DNA from 4 places in the Delftia sp. DLF01 genome. Region 3 is predicted to be linked to each of the others. Evidence: predicted binding sites of a transcription regulator. Region 3 holds the regulator's gene; each other region holds the start of a gene.

Region 1 (4,723 bases), on a different contig from region 3:
AAATCATCAACCCTGATCATGTCATCGCCAACCTGTCGCAAGGCGGCAAGCTGGACATGCAGATCAAGGTGGAGAAGGGCCGCGGCTATGTGCCCGGCAACGTGCGCCGCTATGGCGACGAGTCCACGAAGTCGATCGGCCGCATTGTGCTGGACGCTTCGTTCTCGCCCGTCAAGCGCGTGAGCTACGCCGTCGAATCGGCCCGCGTTGAACAACGCACCGACCTCGACAAGCTGGTGGTGGAGATCGAAACCAATGGTGCGATCACTGCCGAGGACGCCGTGCGCGCCTCCGCCAAGATTCTGGTGGAACAGCTCGCCGTGTTCGCTCAGCTGGACGGCGGCGATATCGCCAGCGTCTTCGATGCTCCGGCCGGTGGCCGTGGTGCCGCAACCGCCTTTGATCCCATCTTGCTGCGTCCCGTGGACGAGCTGGAACTCACCGTGCGTTCGGCCAACTGCCTCAAGGCAGAGAACATCTACTACATCGGCGACCTGATCCAGCGTACCGAAAACGAGCTGCTCAAGACCCCCAACCTGGGTCGCAAGTCGCTCAACGAGATCAAGGAAGTCCTGGCTTCCCGCGGTCTGACGCTGGGCATGAAGCTCGAGAACTGGCCGCCTGCTGGCCTGGAAAAGCGCTAAGCACTATAATTGCAGGCTCTCCTTTTTGGAGAGCCTCAGTGCCTCGGGCAGTACCTGATACGGCTGCACGAATTAATCAACAACTTGCGCAAATTCGGTTGAGGCAAGCTGCAGATCCGGTAACGGGTCCAGGCTTGCATCCTTGTTTGCGCAAGCCCTAATTACAAATTTTAGGAATAAAGCACCATGCGTCACGGTCACGGCCTCCGCAAACTCAATCGCACCTCTTCGCACCGCCTGGCGATGCTGAAGAACATGATGAATTCGCTCATCGAGCACGAAGCCATCAAGACCACCGTTCCCAAGGCCAAGGAACTGCGCCGCGTGATCGAGCCCATGATCACCCTGGCCAAGGTCGACACCGTTGCCAACCGCCGCCTGGCATTCGACCGCCTGCGCGACCGCGACAGCGTGACCAAGCTCTTCAACGAGCTGGGCCCCCGCTTCGCAAAGCGTCCTGGTGGCTACACCCGTATCCTGAAGATGGGCTTCCGCGTGGGCGACAACGCCCCCATGGCCTTCGTGGAACTGGTCGAGCGCGCTGAAGAAGGCGCCGCCGAAGCCAAGGCAGCTGAATAATCTGCTATAATTTTGGAATACCGCGCGATGGAGCAGTCTGGTAGCTCGTTGGGCTCATAACCCAAAGGTCGGAGGTTCAAATCCTTCTCGCGCAACCAAATTGAAAAGGGCTACGACAACTGTCGTAGCCCTTTTTTCATGCCCTCGCGCCAGGGCAAAGGCCAGGCGGGCAGCCCGGCATCAGCCGCCCAGCTGGTTGCCGATGCGCTGGCCCAGCCGCAGGCGCACGCGGTGGGCGATTTCCTGGGCGACCTCGGGGCTGAGCACTTCGCTGATGTGCAGCAGCTCGGTGTAGTGCATGTACAGAAGGCCGCGCAGGGTCTTGAATGCGGCCTCGTGCTCGGCGCCGCAGACGCTGGCGTCATTGGCCAGCACGCGCTCCACCACACCGGCCTGCAGCAGCGGGATCTTGCATATGACGGCGTGGCGGGCGATCTCCAGGTCGATTTCCTGGAGCCGGCATTCCCATTCCTCGGGCAAGAATCGGTTGGCTGGCATGTCGGCTTTTCTCCTTTTTTCACTGCATGGGTACACCGGGGCGAAAGGCACCCGGTCTGGGGATGCTGTCATGTGAGCGGGGCTCGGTGGCCTGGGTCGCCAGGTTTACTGGCCCGGCCTTGATGCCTGTCAAACTTCGGTGGCGCAGGCGCCCGCTGGAAGCCGGGCTCATGCTGCACTGCATCATGATGTCAGTCATGCGGCGCGGCCGCCAGTGCCCGTGCAGGCTGGTGGGCTTTTGCTCCCGGCAGGCCATGCTCTCTCGGCGCCGCTCCGGCAACGCAAAGGATCCACATGCTCGAGAAGATCGCCTCGCTGTTCCGCTATTTCAAGGCGGCCGTGCCGTTCCGGCTGGTGCCGGCACTGATTGCCACCGCCGTGCTGTTCGGCCTGCTGCTGATGCCCGTGCCCGAGGGGCTGACGCCCAAGGGCTGGCAGCTGGTCGCCATTTTCTTGACCACCATCGTGGCTATCATCCTCAAGGTCATGCCCATTGGCGTGATGGCCTTGATGGCCATCGTCATCGTCTCGCTGTCCCAGGTCACCTCCGGCTCGTCCAAGGGTGCCATCACCGATGCGCTGAGCAGCTTTTCCAGCCCGCTGATCTGGCTGATCGTGGTGGCCATCCTGATCTCGCGCGGCCTCAAGAAGACGGGGCTGGGCAGCCGCATCGGCCTGATGTTCATCGCCCTGCTGGGCAAGCGCACCATCGGCATCGGCTACGGCCTGGCGATCTGTGAACTGGTGCTGGCTCCGTTCACGCCCAGCAACACGGCGCGCGGCGGCGGCATCGTGCACCCGATCATGAAGTCCATCGCCAATGCCTTCGAGTCGGACCCGGCCAAGGGCACGCAGGGCAAGGTGGGCACCTACCTGGCCCTGGTCAACTACCACGCCAATCCCATCACCTCGGCCATGTTCCTGACCGCCACCGCGCCCAACCCGCTGGTGGTGGATTTCGTGGCCAAGGCGACGGGCCAGGCCCTGCACCTGAGCTGGACCACCTGGGCGCTGTACATGCTGCTGCCGGGCCTGCTGTGCCTGCTGCTGATGCCGCTGGTGATCTACCTGCTGTCGCCGCCCGAGCTCAAGGCCACGCCCAATGCCGTGGAGTACGCCCGCAGCGAGATGGCGCGCATGGGGCCGCTGTCGGGCAAGGAGCGCGTGATGCTGGGCACCTTCGGCCTGATGCTGCTGCTGTGGGCCAACGTACCGCAGATGCTGTTCGGCCCGGCCTTCGTGCTGGACCCCACCGTGGTGGCCTTCCTGGGCCTGTTCGTGCTGATCATCACGGGCACCATCGACTGGGATGACGTGCTGTCCGAGAAAAGCGCCTGGGACACCCTGGTCTGGTTCGGCGCCCTGGTGATGCTGGCCGAGCAGCTCAACAAGCTCGGCGTGGTGTCCTGGTTTGCCGTGGGCATGAAGAACGCCATCGTCGCCAGCGGCCTGGACTGGCTGCCGGTGGCGGCCATCCTGGTGGGCGTGTTCGTGTTCTCGCATTACCTGTTCGCCAGCACCACGGCCCACATCAGCGCCATGATGCTGGCCTTCCTGACCGTGGGCGCGCAGCTGATTCCGGCCGACTATGTCGTGCCCTTCATGCTGATGATGACGGCCGGCTCGGCCATCATGATGACGCTGACCCACTACGCCACCGGCACTTCGCCCATCATCTTCGGCAGCGGCTACGTCACGCTGGGCAACTGGTGGCGCGTGGGTGCGGCCATGTGCGTGATCGAGCTGCTGATCTTTGCCGTGGTCGGCAGTGTCTGGTGGAAGCTGCTGGGCCTGTGGTGAGGGCGGGCGCCCTCAAGCCGTGGTCCGTGGCTCGCCCAGCGACAGCATGAGCCGGTTGGCCCAGTTGAAGAAGGCCGTGCCGTGCAGCACATCGGAGATGGCGGCATCGTCCAGGCCTGCGGTGCGCAGTGCATCGATGTGGGCGGGCTCCAGCGCAGGCGGCGTCTGGGTCAGCGCCACGGCCGCCGTGACGATGGCATTCCAGCGCGGCCCCAGGTCCGTGCCCGGGCCTTCGTCGAGCAGGCGCTGCACGTCGCCGCCCCTGCGCGAGAAGTGCGTGGCAAAGCGTGCGTGCACCGAGGCGCAGTAGATGCAGCCATTGGCGCGTGAGGTGGCCGCAGCGGCCAGCTCGCGCTCGGCACGCGGCAGGCCGGCGTCGGGGTTGTAGAAGATGTCCTTGTCGGTGCGTGTGCGTGCGCCCAGCGTGTCGGGGTCGCGCGCCAGCAGGCGGAAGTAGGGCGACTGCGCGCGTGAGGCATCTACCAGGCCCGCATGGTGGCGTTCGGTCAGTTCGCTTTCTTCCAGTGGCTCAATCCAGGGCAGCCAGTCGAGCTGTTCCTGGGTGAAGACCTGGGGAGCGGCGGAGTTCGTTGAGGTCATGGCTGGGCTTGCAGGGTGGTGGGTTGATGGGCTGCCTGGGGCGCGGGGCGTGCAGCCAGCACGCGCAACCCCGCCACGACGCGGATCTGGAAGGACAGGAAGGACGCCAGCTGGGACAGGATGACGATGTCCGTCTCGCTCCAGCCCGCCTGTTGCAGCGCCTGCAGGGCCCCGGCGCTGGCGTCGCGCGGGTGGTAGGCCAGCAGGTGGGCATGGGCCAGCGCCGCGGCCAGGCGCGCGCCCAGCAGTGCGGCGTGGGCCGGGTCCACGGCATAGGCGGGGCCGGGCTGGTCCTCGCGGCTCAGCGGGCCTGCCGGGTAGCTGCCGTAGGGGCCGTGCGGGCCGCTGCCGGCCTGCAGGCTCTGGGCGCGGCCACGCACCACTTCGGACGCCACCACGGCGGCCAGTTCCGCATCCTCGGTGGCCAGCGCGCGTGTATAGAAGACGGCGCTGCGCGGCTCGCCATGCAGCCCGGCCGTGAAGGCGGCCAGGGCCAGCCGCTCGCGCAGCGAGACCGTGCCGGGCACAGGCTCGGCGGGCGTGAACAGGGCGGCAAAGCTTTGCTGGGCCTGCGTGCGTGCCTCGGTGCGGTGGCGGCGCAC
Region 2 (4,723 bases), on a different contig from region 3:
TGTAGCGCGCCTGAGCGCCTGGGTGGTGGCCCTCAGGCTGCGCCTTCGGCGCCGGGAGGGGGTGATGCATCGGGCAGCAACGGTGCCTGCCACTCCAGCAGCTCGGCCAGGCGCTGCACGATCCAGCGCGCCTCGCCAGGGCTGACGATGGAGCCCTCGGCCGCCAGGCCCGCGTGTATGCCCAGCAGCACGCCTTGCTCCGAGGAGTTGCCGGAGTGATAGAGCGTCTGCGCCTGCTCGACCAGGTGGCTGGCCAGGTCCTCGCACAATTCATAGCGCCCGACCACGTCTGCAATCGATGCCTTGAGCCGGCCGTGCCGGTCGGCATACAGGGCGGCAAAGCTCGGCGGCGGCTGTATCTGGCTGGTCTCGTCCATGGCGCGCCTCAATCGGGTTCGAACAGGCGCTCGAAGCGAGCAAGGTCCTCGGCCAGCTCGCAGCTCACGAGCTGGCCCATCTTGCCGTCGGCCAGGCGGTGGGCTGCGAACAGCGTGGCCTTGCCGCGAAAGTTGTAGTCGGGCAGATGGATGATGGTGTAGGGATGGGACACGAACAGCTGATGCTCGTAGACCACGCGCTGCTCGTTGCGCGGCGACGGGTAGAGCGTGTATTCGGGGGTGGTGATCGTGAGTGTGGCCATGCATGGCCCGCTGCAGCAAAAGGCCGGCGGCGGGGGAGGGCAATGCTACCGCGTTCATCACACCCTGGTGCGTCGCCGCCCTGCGACAATGCGGGCATGCAAGCAGCCCGTGTATCCATCCAGACCGAGGATTTCGACGTATCGGCCGAACTCGCCGCCCTGCGCGGCGGCGACGCGCGCGTGGGCGCGGTCTGCAGCTTCATCGGCACGGTGCGTGACCGCAACGAGGGCGCCGCCGTGGCCAGCATGGAGCTGGAGCACTACCCGGGCATGACCGAGAAATCCATCGAGGCCATCATCGACGAGGCGGTCCAGCGCTTCGGCATCCATGGCGCGCGCGTCATCCACCGCATCGGCCCGCTGCAGCCCCTGGACCAGATCGTGCTCGTGGCCGTCACCGCATCGCACCGGGGCATGGCCTTCCAGGCCTGCGAATACATCATGGACTACCTCAAGTCGCTGGCGCCTTTCTGGAAGAAGGAACAGACGCCCGAGGGCGCGCGCTGGGTGGATGCGCGCGTCAGCGACGAAGAGGCGCTGGCGCGCTGGCGCCAGTGAGGCGGCGGGCCTTCAGGCCTTGAGCGCAGCACCCCGCAACCATTGCGGCGGGCGGAACACCAGAAGGTTTCCGAGCATCACCAGCAGCAGCCCGCCCACGGCCAGCGGCGTCCAGACATAGCCCTCGAACAGGGCCGAGATGCTGAGCGCAACAATGGGGAATAGCACCGTCGCATAGGCCGCCTTCTCCGGACCCAGCCGGCCCACCAGGGTCAGGTAGGCCGTGAACGCAATCACCGAGCCTGGAATGGCCAGGTACAGCCAGGAGCCCACATAGGTCCAGCTGGTATCGAAGCGCCAGGGCAGGCCTGCCACCAGCGCATAGCCGGTCAGCAGCAGCGTGCCGGCCAGCATGCCCCAGGCATTGGTCTGTGCGGGTCGCCAGCCCATGGACTGCAGCGAGGCAGACAGCATGTTCCCGCAGGAAAAGCACAGCGTGCCCAGCACCGCCCAGGCCAGGCCAGGCGGGCTGGCATGCCGACCTGCGCGCAGCTCGGGCCAGAACAGCGCCACCAGGCCTGCAAGGCCGAAGAGGCTGCCGGCCAGCACATGGGGTGCCAGCCTGCGGCCGTGGATGATGCGCGCCAGCAGCGCGTTCCAGAGATTGGCGCTGGAGAACACCACGGCGGCCAGGCCGCTGGCCAGCGTCTCGCTGGCATGCATGAAGCACACGAAGTTGAAGCTGAACAGGCACAGGCCCTGGGCCAGCACGCGCGGCAGCGCCGGGCCGCGGGGCACGCGCAGCTGCCGCGACCAGGCCAGCCAGGCGAACATCAGCACGGCGGCCAGCGCAAAGCGGTAGGCAATGGACAGCTCCACGGGCACGGCGCCCAGCTGCAGCTTCAGGGCGATCCAGGTCGAACCCCAGATCAGCACGACCAGGGCATAGAGGGTGGCAGTCATGGCCGGTGATGATGGCGCCGCAGGCTGGGCGGGCATGGCAGATTCCTGCGGTTTGATGGCCTGGCGCCATGCGTCGGTATGGCTGCGGGACCACAATCGCTGCCATGACGCCCACGCCGCTGCCCGAGCTGCCCTCCAGCCACCTGTGCCAGGTGCTGTCACGCTCCAAGGCCCGGCTGCAGCGGCGCGTGCGCCTGAGCGAGGGGGTGGAACTGGCCGTCTGGGCCAATGTGGACGACGAGGTGCGCTACTGCCAGCCCGGGCACCACACGCTGTCGGTCTACCTGGCCGGGGGCGAGGGTTCGCAGCTCAAGGCGCGGCCCGAGGCCATGGGGGCGCCGGGGCGCATCTGCATCTTCACGCCAGAGGACGAATCGCACTGGCTGGTGCGCTCGCCCGTGCAGTTCCTGCACCTGTATGTGTCCGACCTGGCCTGGGCGGGGCGCGTGGTCCGCATGCTGGATGCCGAGCCCCGCTCGCGCACCTTGCGTGCGCAGATCTACGGGGATGATCAGGCCTTCCACGCCGGTGCCCGTGCGCTGATGCAGCTGGACTGGCATGACCCGCAGCAGCAACTGGCGGCCGATGCCATTGGCCAGCAGCTGGTGGACCGGCTGGTGCTGCAGTCCGCCACGCCGCGCCAGCTGCAGGCGCTGCAGCGGCCGCTGGGCGGGCTTTCTGCGGCCATGCGGCGCAAGGTGCTGGCCCATGTCGAGGCGCATCTGCATGACTCCAAGGCCGTGTCGCTGCCGGCATTGGCGAGACAGGCCTGCCTCTCCGAATTCCATTTCGCACGCATGTTCCGCCAGAGCATGGGCTGCACGGTGCACGAATGGGTGCTGCAGCAGCGCCTGGCCCGGGCACGGCGCGCTCTGTCTGCGCGCAACGTGCCGCCGCTGGCCGAGCTGGCGCTGGATTGCGGCTTTTCCAGCGCCAGCCACTTGGTGCGCAGCTTCCGGGCGCATTTGGGCGTTACGCCTACGCAGTTCTCGATCTTTCAGCGCAATGCTTGAATAGGATGGCCGGCCTCGCCGGCCTTGATCTGGCGCAAGCGTCTGTCCTTGCGGGCCGGGCATGGCTTGAAATTTGCCCTGCCGGTATCAGATAAATCGCAATGACCCTGTTTCAGGAGCGAAAAGAAACACCATGCGAATCGACAAACTGACAACCAAGTTCCAGGAAGCCCTGGCCGACGCGCAAACGCTGGCCCTGGGCGGTGACCAATCCAATATCGAACCCCTGCACCTGCTCGTGGCGCTGCTGCGCCAGGACGATGGTCCGCGCTCGCTCTTGCAGCGCGCCGGCGCCAACGTGGGCCAGCTGCAGGCCGCAGCCGAGAAGGCCCTGGCCGATCTGCCGCGCGTGCAGCACCAGGACCAGGTGCAGGTCGGCTCCGAGCTGGGCCGGCTGCTGCAGGCGACCGAGAAGGAAGCCCTGAAGCGCGGCGACCAATTCATTGCCAGTGAGCTGTTCCTGCTGGCGCTGACCGACAGCAGCGGCTCTTCCACGCGCGCAGGCCAACTGCTCAAGGAAAGCGGCGTGACGCGCTCCAGCCTGGAGTCGGCCATCAACGCCGTGCGCGGCGGCCAGACCATGGACAGCGCCGAAGGCGAAGGCCAGCGCGAGGCCCTCAAGAAATACACCATGGACCTGACCGAGCGCGCGCGCATCGGCAAGCTCGATCCGGTGATCGGGCGTGACGACGAAATCCGCCGCTCCATCCAGGTGCTGCAGCGCCGCAGCAAGAACAACCCCGTGCTCATCGGCGAGCCAGGCGTGGGCAAGACCGCCATTGTCGAGGGGCTGGCCCAGCGCATCGTGGCCGGCGAGGTGCCCGAAAGCCTCAAGAACAAGCGCGTGCTGTCGCTGGACATGGCGGGCCTGCTGGCCGGCGCCAAATACCGTGGCGACTTCGAGGAACGCCTGAAGTCCGTGCTCAAGGAAGTGGCGCAGGAAGAGGGCCGCATCATCCTGTTCATCGACGAGATCCACACCATGGTCGGTGCCGGCAAGGCCGACGGCGCCATGGACGCGGGCAACATGCTCAAGCCGGCCCTGGCGCGCGGCGAGCTGCACTGCATCGGCGCGACCACGCTCGATGAATACCGCAAGTACATCGAAAAGGATGCGGCGCTGGAGCGGCGCTTCCAGAAGGTGCTGGTCGAGGAGCCTTCCGTGGAGGACACCATTGCCATCCTGCGCGGACTGCAGGTGCGCTACGAGGCCCACCACGGCGTGGACATCACCGACCCGGCCATCGTGGCTGCGGCCGAGTTGAGCCACCGCTACATCACCGACCGCTTCCTGCCCGACAAGGCCATCGACCTGATCGACGAGGCGGCGGCCAAGATCAAGATCGAGATCGACTCCAAGCCCGAGGTCATGGACAAGCTCGAGCGCCGCATGATCCAGCTCAAGATCGAGCGCGAGGCCATGAAGAAGGAAAAGGACGAGGCCTCGCAAAAGCGCCTGCAACTGATCGAGGAGGAACTCGGCAGCCTGGAGCGCGAGTACGCCGACCTGGAAGAGGTCTGGAAGAGCGAGAAGGCCAGCGCCCAGGGCTCCGAGCAGATCCGCAAGGAGATCGACCAGATCCGCATCCAGATCGAGGAGCTCAAGCGC
Region 3 (4,723 bases):
CCGCGACCCCAGGTGCCAAGTCTGGCCTCAGCTGTTGCTCAACGGCACCAGAGGCTGGGCTTGTAGATCAGGTCCATCCACAGCGCCCAGACGGCCACGCCCACCAGCATCAGGCCGGCCAGGCGCGTGCCCCATTCGGCGCGCAGGCCGTTCAGGCGCTGCCGGCCCAGCCGCCACAGCCAGGGGCCGGCCACCAGCCACAGGCCGCTGCCCACGCCAAAGGCCGCCATGGCCAGCGCGCCCTGCAACGGGCCGCCGCTGAGCGCGGCGACCAGCACGGCCGAATACAGCAGTCCGCAAGGCATGAGCGCCCAGGCATAGCCTGCCGCCAGCGTGCCGCCCGGCGCCGACACCCAGGGCTGCACGCGCCGCCAGGCGGCGCGGCCGGCAGACTCCAGCCAGGCGGGCTGGCGGGCCTGCACCATCATGGCCAGGCCCCAGGCCATCACGGCGACATGGGTCAGCGTCCAGAACGGCTGCAGCGCCGTGGTCTGGCTGGTGAGCCAGGACAGGCTCTCCATGGCCAGGGCCGAGGCAGCGCCCAGGCTGGCATAGCCGGCCAGACGGCCGCCGTGGAACAGCGCCGTGCGCAGCCACAGCCGGCTTTGCAATCCATGCACGGCCACCACCTGCGAGCCGCCGCCCTGCCCCGCCCCGCCCGTGACCACGCCGCAGGGCGCAGCGCACATGGCAAGGCAATGGGGCCCGCCGACGAGCCCCATGATCAAAGCGGTCCAGAGCAGCGACAAGAGCATGGGGCCTAGATGATCCTCGAAAACCGCGCCCGGTTCTTGTCCGCCTGCAGATATCGGTCAAACAGCATGGCCACGCCGCGCACGAAGTACCAGCCCATGGGCGTGACCTGGAAGCCCTCGTCGCTGATCTGCACCAGGCCCTTGGCCTGCAGGTCCTCCAGGGCCGCCATCTCGGGCGCGAAGTACTCGCGAAAGCCCAGCAGCCAGGCCTGCTCCATGGGCTCGAACAGCACGGCGCCCTGGCACATGATGGCCATGATGACGGCGCGGCGCACCAGGTCGTCACGCGACAGCGCCAGGCCCCGCACCACGGGCAGGTGGCTGGCGTCGATGGCGTCGTAGTACTCCTCCAGCGTCTTGGCGTTCTGGCTGTAGCTGGCGCCCACCTTGCCGATGGCCGACACGCCCAGCGCAATCAGGTCGCAGTCGGGCTGGGTGCTGTAGCCCTGGAAGTTGCGGTGCAGCCGGCCCTGGCGCTTGGCCACGGCCAGCGAGTCCTCGGGCAGGGCGAAGTGGTCCATGCCCACATAGACATAGCCACCGTCCATGAACGCGGCGATGGAACGCGACAGCATGGCCAGCTTGTCGGCCCCCTGGGGCAGATCCTCGGCCGCAATGCGCCGCTGCGGCTTGAAGCGCTCGGGCAGGTGGGCATAGGCATAGAGCGCGATGCGGTCGGGCCGCAGCGCGTTGACCTGGGCCAGCGTGCGCTCGAAGGATTCGGGCGTCTGCTTGGGCAGGCCGTAGATCAAGTCCACGTTGATGGAGGCGAAGCCCAGCTGCCGCGCGGCCGCCACCAGCTCGAACACCTGCCCTGCCGGCTGCACGCGGTGCACGGCGATCTGCACCTGCTCGTCGAAGTCCTGCACGCCGAAGCTCAGGCGGTTGAAGCCCAGCTCCTTGAGCACGGCCAGGCGCTCGACGCTGACGGTGCGCGGATCGACCTCGATGGAGTACTCGCCACCCGGCTCCAGCTTGAAATGCTCGCGCAACAGGCCCATCAGCGTGCGCAGCTCGTCGTCGGAGAAGAAGGTGGGCGTGCCGCCGCCCAGGTGCAGCTGGCTGACGGTCTGGCCCTTGCCGCAATGGGCCGTGTGCAAGGCCATCTCGCGCGCCAGGTAGTCCAGGTAGACGGCGGCGCGATCGTGGTGGCGCGTCACGATCTTGTTGCAGGCGCAGTAGTAGCAAAGCGACTCGCAAAAGGGCACGTGCACATACAGCGACAAAGGCGTGGCACGCGCTGCGGTACTCGATTTGCGTTGTTGCAGCGCCAGGATATAGTCCTCTGCACCAAAGGCCTCGACAAAGCGGTCGGCGGTAGGGAACGAGGTGTATCGGGGCCCCGGTACGTCAAAGCGACGCAGCAGCTCTGGGGTGACAGCGGTCATGGGTTTTTTCCTCTAATACCTCGACTGTGCCGCAGCACATCGGTCATGTCCTTGACTCATATCAAGAGTTGTTTGAGGGACTGCTGCGACAATTTGATCCAACTCATCGCAATCCACGAGGTCACCGCCGGCACGCTGTGTGCCGCTGATGTTTATCACTCCATGAACCTTCAGACCATCAAAGCCTCCTGCTCCAACTGCAACCTGCGCGAACTGTGCATGCCCATGGGCCTGGATGCCGAGCAGATGCAGCGCATCGACGACATCGTGGCCACGCGCCGCAAGGTCAAGCGCGGAGGCTTGCTGTTTCGCAACGGCGAGACATTCACCTCGCTGTACGCCATCCGCACCGGCTTCTTCAAGACCTGCGTGGCCACCGAGGACGGACGCGACCAGGTCACGGGCTTTCAGATGGCCGGCGAGATCATCGGCCTGGACGGCATCGTCAACGACCACCACACCTGCGATGCCGTCGCGCTGGAAGACGCCGAAGTCTGCGTCATGCCCTTCGACAAGCTGGAAGACCTGTCGCGCGAGGTCACGGCCCTGCAAAACCATGTGCACAAGGTCATGAGCCGCGAGATCGTGCGCGAGCACGGCGTGATGCTGCTGCTGGGCAGCATGCGCGCCGAGGAGCGCCTGGCCGCCTTCGTGCTCAACCTGGTGCAGCGCCTGCATGCGCGGGGCTTTTCCAAGTCCGAACTGGTGCTGCGCATGACGCGCGAGGAAATCGGCAGCTACCTGGGCCTGAAGCTGGAGACGGTGAGCCGCACCTTCTCCAAGTTCGCGGACGACAACATCATCGAGGTGCGCCAGCGCCATCTGCGCATCCTGGACACGGAGGCGCTCAAGCGCATCGTCAACAGCCAGCAGTGCCAGTGAGGCTGCAAGGGCGGCAAGCATTCATCCGCCAATGAACAAGGCCCGCGACAGCGGGCCTTGTTCATTGCGGCGGGCTCTCGCTCAGTCCCGCCCCAGCCCCTGCATGGCCAGGTCCGGGTCGGGCTCGGAGGCCACGCCGTCATTGAGATCGCGGGCCGAGCGACCCAGCATGGTGGTCATCAGGCTGGAGAGCATGGTCACGCCCCAGAAGGCGAAGAAGGCCAGCGTGTAGATGCCCTGGCGCGACCAGCCCAGGTCGCCGAGCCAATGCAGCTCCAGCGGGTCCACAAAGGCAAAAACCAGCATCTCCATCACGGCGGCTGCCAGAAAGGCAGGCCAGGCAATCCACATCCAGCGTTGGGCCAACATCAGCGATCTCCTTGTGCTGTCGAGGGGTCGCCTTCATTGTGCGCCGCGCCAACGCATGGCGCCAAGCCCCGTAGCGCCCTGCACGCCTGTAGGAAACCCTCACCCGTCGCGCATGCCGGAGATGCGATCCGCCATGCAAAAGGCCGCGACTGCGGCCTCTTGCAGGGGTGCACGGCGATCAGCGGTCCGTGGGGTGATCATGCGCGGGCGTGGCCGCATGGTTGCGGCCGGTGACGGCGGGCGCCATGCTCTTGGGCACTTCGCGCACGCCATCGGCACGCTCGTTGATCGTGATGCCGTTGCGGTAGTAGTCGGGGTCGATCACGGGATCGGCGCCGTTGATGGCGATGATGGCCGTGATCACGGCAGCGACCACCACGGCCGCCGGGCCGGCCACCACCAGCCAGACATGGCCGAACTTCCACCAGGGCTTGCCGGCGTCGGGGTGCGAGGGAGCCTGCGCGGGCGCGGACACTGCGGGACTGGAAGACATGGGAAACCTCTTTCTTTCAGGCGGCAGGCGCGGACCGTGCCGCGCCTGCCAGGAACATCACCGGGGCACCAGGAAGACGGCCTTTTCGGACGCGCGTCCCGCGCCTGAATGCACGGCATCGATATCGAAGAATACGGTGTGCGAGCCCGGCTCGGCCGAACCGTAGGGAATCTGCAGGCGCGCCGCAATGCCGCGCGTCTCGGCCGGGCCGACCTCGACTTCCTGCTCGGACGCCAGCTCCAGCCCATCGAGGCCGTGGGCGCTGATGCGGTAGCGCTGGGCCTGCTCGGTGGCATTCATGATCTGCAGGCGGTAGACATTCTCCAGCTTGCCGCCCGCCACGATGCGCGACAGCGAGGCGCGGTCGCGGATCACGTCCACCTTGACCGACTGGCGCAGCGCCAGGCTCACGATCATGGCCACGCTCAAGCCGATCAGCACGGCCGAGTAGATCAGCACGCGCGGACGGAAGATGCGGCGCAGCACCTGGGCACGCCGCCACAGGCCGGCCATGGCGTTCTGCGTGGTCAGGCGGATCAGGCCGCGCGGGTACTCCATCTTGTCCATGATGGAATTGCAGGCGTCTATGCACAGGCCGCAGCCAATGCATTCGTATTGCAGACCGTTGCGGATGTCGATGCCCACGGGGCAGACCTGCACGCACATCTTGCAGTCGATGCAGTCGCCCAGGCCCTGGGCCTTGTAGTCCACCTTCTTGGTGCGCGGCGCACGCGGCTCGCCCCGGCCCGTGTCGTAGCTGACGATCATGGTGTCCCGGTCGAACATGGCGCTCTGAAAGCGCGCATAGGGGCACATGTACTTGCAGACCTGCTCGC
Region 4 (4,723 bases), on a different contig from region 3:
CACCCAGCCCTGACCGAGGAACCCGCATGTCCCCATTTCGCAAGACCGCCGTGGCCAGCGCTGGACTGGCCGCCGCCCTGATCCTGCTGGCCGGCTGCTCGGCCCTGCCGCAGCCCCCCGCCCAGCCCGCGCGCTATGACTTCGGCCTGGCGCCGCTGTCCGCGCCCGCGCAGGCCGCCACATCTGCAGCCCCGCAGGCACGCACGCCGCTGGCGCTGGCCGATGTGGAGGCTCCCGCCCTGTCCGACGGCAGCACGGCCATGTTCTACCGCCTGGCCTATGCCAACGGCCAGGAACTGCGCCCCTACCAGCTGGCGCGCTGGAGCCAGCCTCCGGCCCTGCTGCTGCAGCAGCGCCTGCGCAGCCAGCTGGGCGTGCAGCGCCCCGTGCTTGCCAGCAGCGAAAGCGTGGCCCAGCCGCGCCTGCAGGGTGCCGTGCCCACGCTGCTGCGCGTGGACATCGAAGAGTTCAGCCAGGTCTTTGACGCGCCCGGCTCCAGTGCCGGCGTCGTGCGCCTGCGCGCCACCCTGGTCGAGCAAAGCGGTGCCGTGGACCGCCTGCTGGGTCAGAAGCTGTTCGAGGTGCGCAGTCCTGCCGCCTCTGGCGATGCCGCAGGCGGCGCGAAGGCGCTCGCGACGGCGGCCGATGCCGCCATTGCGCAGATCGATGCGTGGCTGGGGCAGCAGGGGCACTGAGCGGCGGCTGGATTTCCAGCCCATCCATTCTCTTGAGAACGGCTGGTGGGGGCATTGCATCCGCTGGCCGTTTTTTTGTTCTCGGCAATTGGCTCTGCAAGCAAGTGGGGCTTTTTCGCCCCTGCCGGGTGGTTGCTTTTCGAGGCCGGGTCTCGGCCCGGCAGCCGACTGCCCTTTCTTGATTCGCCAAGAAAGGTCAGATCAAAGAAGGCGACCCGAATGTCCGCGACCCCTTCGCTTCGCTGCGGGGCAACCTGCGCCGTGGCGGCTGCGGGGTTCGCCGTGAAACTCTCTTCGCGCTGCGCGCTACGTTCAAACAATCACGGCGAGTCAGTTGACGAAGCAGTCCTGTCCTTCGGCAGGACTGCAACCCCGCAACCGCCACGACGCAGGCGCGGACATACGGGGAAAAGGCCGGGTATTCGGGGCAGGAGCGGGCCGCGCCTGACCCAGCGCTTCCCGCGCGTCCGTCAGGGGCTGTAGTCCCGATCCCACCGTCTCGGCTGCCCCTGGGACGACCGTCAACACTAGGTCCAGACTACGACGCGCAGCCCCCAGGTTTTTTACAGTGGAACCGTCGCTGATGCAGATCGCGGCTTTGAAAAAACAAGGCCTGATTGCACAGCGCTACTTCAACATCACTGAAAGGACCAAGCCATGAATGAAGACCGCATCAAGGGCAACTGGAAGCAATTCACCGGCAAGATCCGTGAGCAATGGGGCAAGCTCACCGATGACGATCTGGATGTGATCGCCGGCAAGCGCGAGCAATTCCTGGGCAAGCTGCAGGAGCGCCAGGGCCTGGCCCGCGACGCTGCCGAAAAGCAGCTGACCGACTGGCAAAAGCGCAACCCCGACTTCCGCTTCGAAGACTGACGAGGGTGGACTGCGGATGGGCTGGACGCCCTGGCCGGCGCCGCCATCCGCTCCTCGACAGCCAGCGTGCCTGAGGGCACGCACCAATGGCCCGCCGCCGCAGGCAACAAGGGCCGCTTCAGTACAAATACAAGGAGTTCCATCATGCAAACACCGCAACGCTTTCGCCATATGCTTTCCGCTGTCGCCCTGGGCCTGATGGCCTCCGGCGCCATGGCCATGACCAATGCGGAGCACACGGCCGCCAAGAACCAGATCGAGGCCGATTACAAGGCCGCCAAGGAACAGTGCAAGCCGCTCAAGGACAACGCCAAGGACGTCTGCGAGAAGCAGGCCAAGGGCCAGGAAAACGTGGCCAAGGCCGAACTGGAATCGCGCCGCAATCCTTCGCCCAAGAACAGCGAAAAGGCACTCAAGGCCAAGGCTGATGCGGACTACGACATCGCCAAGGAAAAGTGCGATGACCTCAAGGGCGACGCCAAGGATGTCTGCGTGAAGGATGCCAAGGCCGCCCACGTGCACGCCGTGGAAGCCGCCAAGGTGAACAAGGCCCAGGCCGAGCCCGCTTCCAACTCCGCAGCCAAGGCTGCCAACGTGGCCGAAACCCGCAAGGACGCTGCCGAGGAAACCCGCGAAGCCGACTACAAGGCTGCCAAGGCCCGTTGCGACACCATGAGCGGCGCTGCCAAGGACACCTGCGTGGCTGATGCCAAGCGGAAGTTTGGACAGTAAGTTGGTAGGCACCCCCTGAGGCGCTGCGCGCCTTCCCCCCGTGGCACGGCGCCTCTCTACTTGCTTCGCAAGGGAGGGGGACGGCACCTTCGCCGCGAGGCGGCTCTTGCTCGGTGCCCCTGGCCTTTTGGCCGCGCCAGTTTTATCCGCCTTGACCAAGCCCCGTTCGCGGGGCTTTGCTGTTTTCGGGTTGGCTGATGTGGGTCAAACGGGTTGGGCGGTGCTGTTCCTAAGCTGCAGGCTTTCACGATGAAGGCAGGAGAAGCATATGGCCGTGCTGGAATGGAGCGGAGCGCTGGCATTGGAGTTGCCGGCCATGGACGAGGTGCATCAGGAGTTCGTCCTGCTGCTGGCCGAGGTGGAGGCGGCCGATGATGCGCAGTTGTGCGCGCGCTGGGATGAGTTGATCGCGCATACGCAGGTGCATTTCGACCAGGAAGACCGCTGGATGCAGTCCACGCGGTTCACCAGCACCAACTGCCACAGCCTGCAGCACAAGGTGGTGCTGCAGGTGATGCGCGAGGGGGCGAGCAAGGCGGCGGACGGTGATCTGGCCGTGATCCGCAGCATGGCGGGCGAGCTGGCGGCCTGGTTCGTGCACCATGCGCAGACCATGGATGCGGCGCTGGCCCTGCATCTGCGCAGTGCGGGCTTCGATCCCGCCACGGGCTCCCTGGCGCACCCTGAGGCCTTGCCCGAGCAGCCCATCACGGGCTGCGGCGGTGCCTGCGACGGCAGCGCCGACCGCGCGCGGGCCGTGCCGGCCTGATCCGGCCTGAACCGATCTGAACCGGCAGTAAGGCCACCAGTCAGCCAGCCCGATCAGGGCACGATCGCGGGCGATGCCAGGATGGGGAAGATCTTCACCAGCCCGCCCGCCATCACCTCCACGGCCAGGGCCGCGAGGATCAGGCCCATGAGCCGCGTCATCACGTTGATGCCGGTCTTGCCCAGCACGCGGGCGATCGGGTCGGCCAGCGAAAAGCAGACCATCACCACCAGCGCCACCACCACGCCATAGCCCACCAGGGCCAGGTGCTGCCAGATGGTGCGTGCCTGGTCGGCGTAGATCACCACGGTGGACATGGAGGCCGGCCCCGTCAGCAGCGGAATCGTCAGCGGCACCACGGCAATGCTGTTGCCCATGGCAGCCTTTTCCGCGCCAGCGACCAGCGTGGGCGCGTTGGGCCGTTCCTCGGCCGGGCGGGCGTTGAGCATGTTCATGGCGCTGATCAGCAGCAGCAGGCCGCCGCCCACCTGAAAGCTCTGCAGCGAGATGTTGAAGAAGTCCAGCACCTGCAGCCCGATGATGGCGCAGGCCGCGATCACGCAGAACGAGGCCAGCGCCGCCGTGCGAATGGTCTGCTGGCGCTGCTGGGCGCTGAATCCCTCGGTGTAGTGGATGAAGAAGGGGACGATGGCCAGCGGGTTGATGATGGCCACCAGCGTGATCAGCGGTTTGAGGTCCATCGCATTCCCTGTAGGTTGCCGCCGCCCACCTGTGCCCGGCGCTTGCCGGTACGCACGACTTTTCGTTCCATCGAATGTCTCCTGTGAAAGAATTGCCGCACGGGCCGGCCCGCCGCCATTACAGCATTGCGGGGCGCGTCCGCCCACCGGGAAATCACAACAGGTTCTCAGACAGAAAGGAACGCGGACATGGGCAGTTTTGTGCAGTTGACTTCATTGGATGGCACGGCTTCGCCGGCCTGGGTGGCGCGGCCCGATGTGCCCGCGCGCGGCGCCGTCGTGGTGCTGCAGGAGATCTTCGGCGTCAACGCCCATATCCGCGCCGTGGCCGACCGCCTGGCTGCCCGCGGCTATATGGCCGTGGCGCCGTCGCTGTTCACGCGTGTGGAGCCGGGTGTGGACCTGGGCTATGGCGACGCCGACCGTGCCAAGGGCATGGCGCTGAAATCCGCCGCCGAGGCGCTGCCCCAGCCCGGCGTGCTGCCCGAGATCGAGGCCGCCATCGCCCATGCCGCCACGCTGGTGCCCGGCGGCAAGGTGGGCATCGTGGGCTTTTGCTGGGGCGGCCTGTGGGCCTGGCGCGCGGCCTGCAACCTGCCCAGCTTGTCGGCTGCGGCCTGCTACTACGGCGGCGGCATGACCACGCCGCTGGAGATGGGCCGCGAGCCGCTGTGCCCCGTCATCGCCCACTTCGGCCGGCGCGATACGCACATTCCCGTGGACGCCGTGCAGGCCTTCGCCCAGGCGCAAAAGCATGTGCAGGTGCACCTGTACGACGCCGACCACGGCTTCAACTGCGACCAGCGCAGCGCCTACGACGAGGCCAGCGCCCTGCAGGCGCGCGACCGCACGCTGGCCTTCTTCGATCAGCACCTGGCCTGATCAGTCCCCGGGGTCCGGATCACATGCCGGCCCCGGCGTCGCCTTGCGCGCCTGCACGGTCTGCAGCG

Evidence for each region. Region 3 encodes FNR, which switches genes on or off when oxygen is low (the NO sensors DNR and NnrR bind a similar motif). Its sites were predicted from a motif close to TTGATNNNNATCAA; they were not measured.
Region 1: a site for FNR is predicted at 1,841-1,854, ahead of IB269_RS13465 (DASS family sodium-coupled anion symporter). Genes of this name have one in related genera too.
Region 2: a site for FNR is predicted at 3,139-3,152, ahead of clpB (ATP-dependent chaperone ClpB). Genes of this name have one in related genera too.
Region 4: a site for FNR is predicted at 2,498-2,511, ahead of IB269_RS26145 (hemerythrin domain-containing protein). Genes of this name have one in related genera too.

Annotation. Positions count from the first base shown of each region.
Region 1 covers NZ_JACVAZ010000002.1:1,115,631-1,120,353, reverse strand. The annotation lists gene IB269_RS13485 (DNA-directed RNA polymerase subunit alpha) at 1-644, shown strand, start outside; gene rplQ (50S ribosomal protein L17) at 831-1,223, shown strand; tRNA gene IB269_RS13475 (tRNA-Met) at 1,245-1,321, shown strand; gene IB269_RS13470 (hypothetical protein) at 1,404-1,721, opposite strand; gene IB269_RS13465 (DASS family sodium-coupled anion symporter) at 2,016-3,521, shown strand; gene IB269_RS13460 (alkylhydroperoxidase domain protein) at 3,534-4,121, opposite strand; gene IB269_RS13455 (CMD domain protein) at 4,118-4,723, opposite strand, start outside.
Region 2 covers NZ_JACVAZ010000001.1:351,187-355,909, forward strand. The annotation lists gene IB269_RS01595 (hypothetical protein) at 33-377, opposite strand; gene IB269_RS01600 (hypothetical protein) at 386-640, opposite strand; gene IB269_RS01605 (molybdenum cofactor biosynthesis protein MoaE) at 737-1,198, shown strand; gene IB269_RS01610 (DMT family transporter) at 1,211-2,101, opposite strand; gene IB269_RS01615 (AraC family transcriptional regulator) at 2,206-3,114, shown strand; gene clpB (ATP-dependent chaperone ClpB) at 3,248-4,723, shown strand, end outside.
Region 3 covers NZ_JACVAZ010000003.1:1,080,093-1,084,815, forward strand. The annotation lists gene IB269_RS20190 (sulfite exporter TauE/SafE family protein) at 39-755, opposite strand; gene hemN (oxygen-independent coproporphyrinogen III oxidase) at 761-2,143, opposite strand; gene fnr (fumarate/nitrate reduction transcriptional regulator Fnr) at 2,306-3,025, shown strand; gene IB269_RS20205 (hypothetical protein) at 3,107-3,394, opposite strand; gene IB269_RS20210 (FixH family protein) at 3,573-3,887, opposite strand; gene ccoG (cytochrome c oxidase accessory protein CcoG) at 3,945-4,723, opposite strand, start outside.
Region 4 covers NZ_JACVAZ010000006.1:79,314-84,036, forward strand. The annotation lists gene IB269_RS26125 (MlaD family protein) at 1-13, shown strand, start outside; gene IB269_RS26130 (ABC-type transport auxiliary lipoprotein family protein) at 27-695, shown strand; gene IB269_RS26135 (CsbD family protein) at 1,353-1,571, shown strand; gene IB269_RS26140 (hypothetical protein) at 1,716-2,303, shown strand; gene IB269_RS26145 (hemerythrin domain-containing protein) at 2,572-3,072, shown strand; gene IB269_RS26150 (MarC family protein) at 3,126-3,773, opposite strand; gene IB269_RS26155 (dienelactone hydrolase family protein) at 3,963-4,655, shown strand; gene IB269_RS26160 (hypothetical protein) at 4,656-4,723, opposite strand, start outside.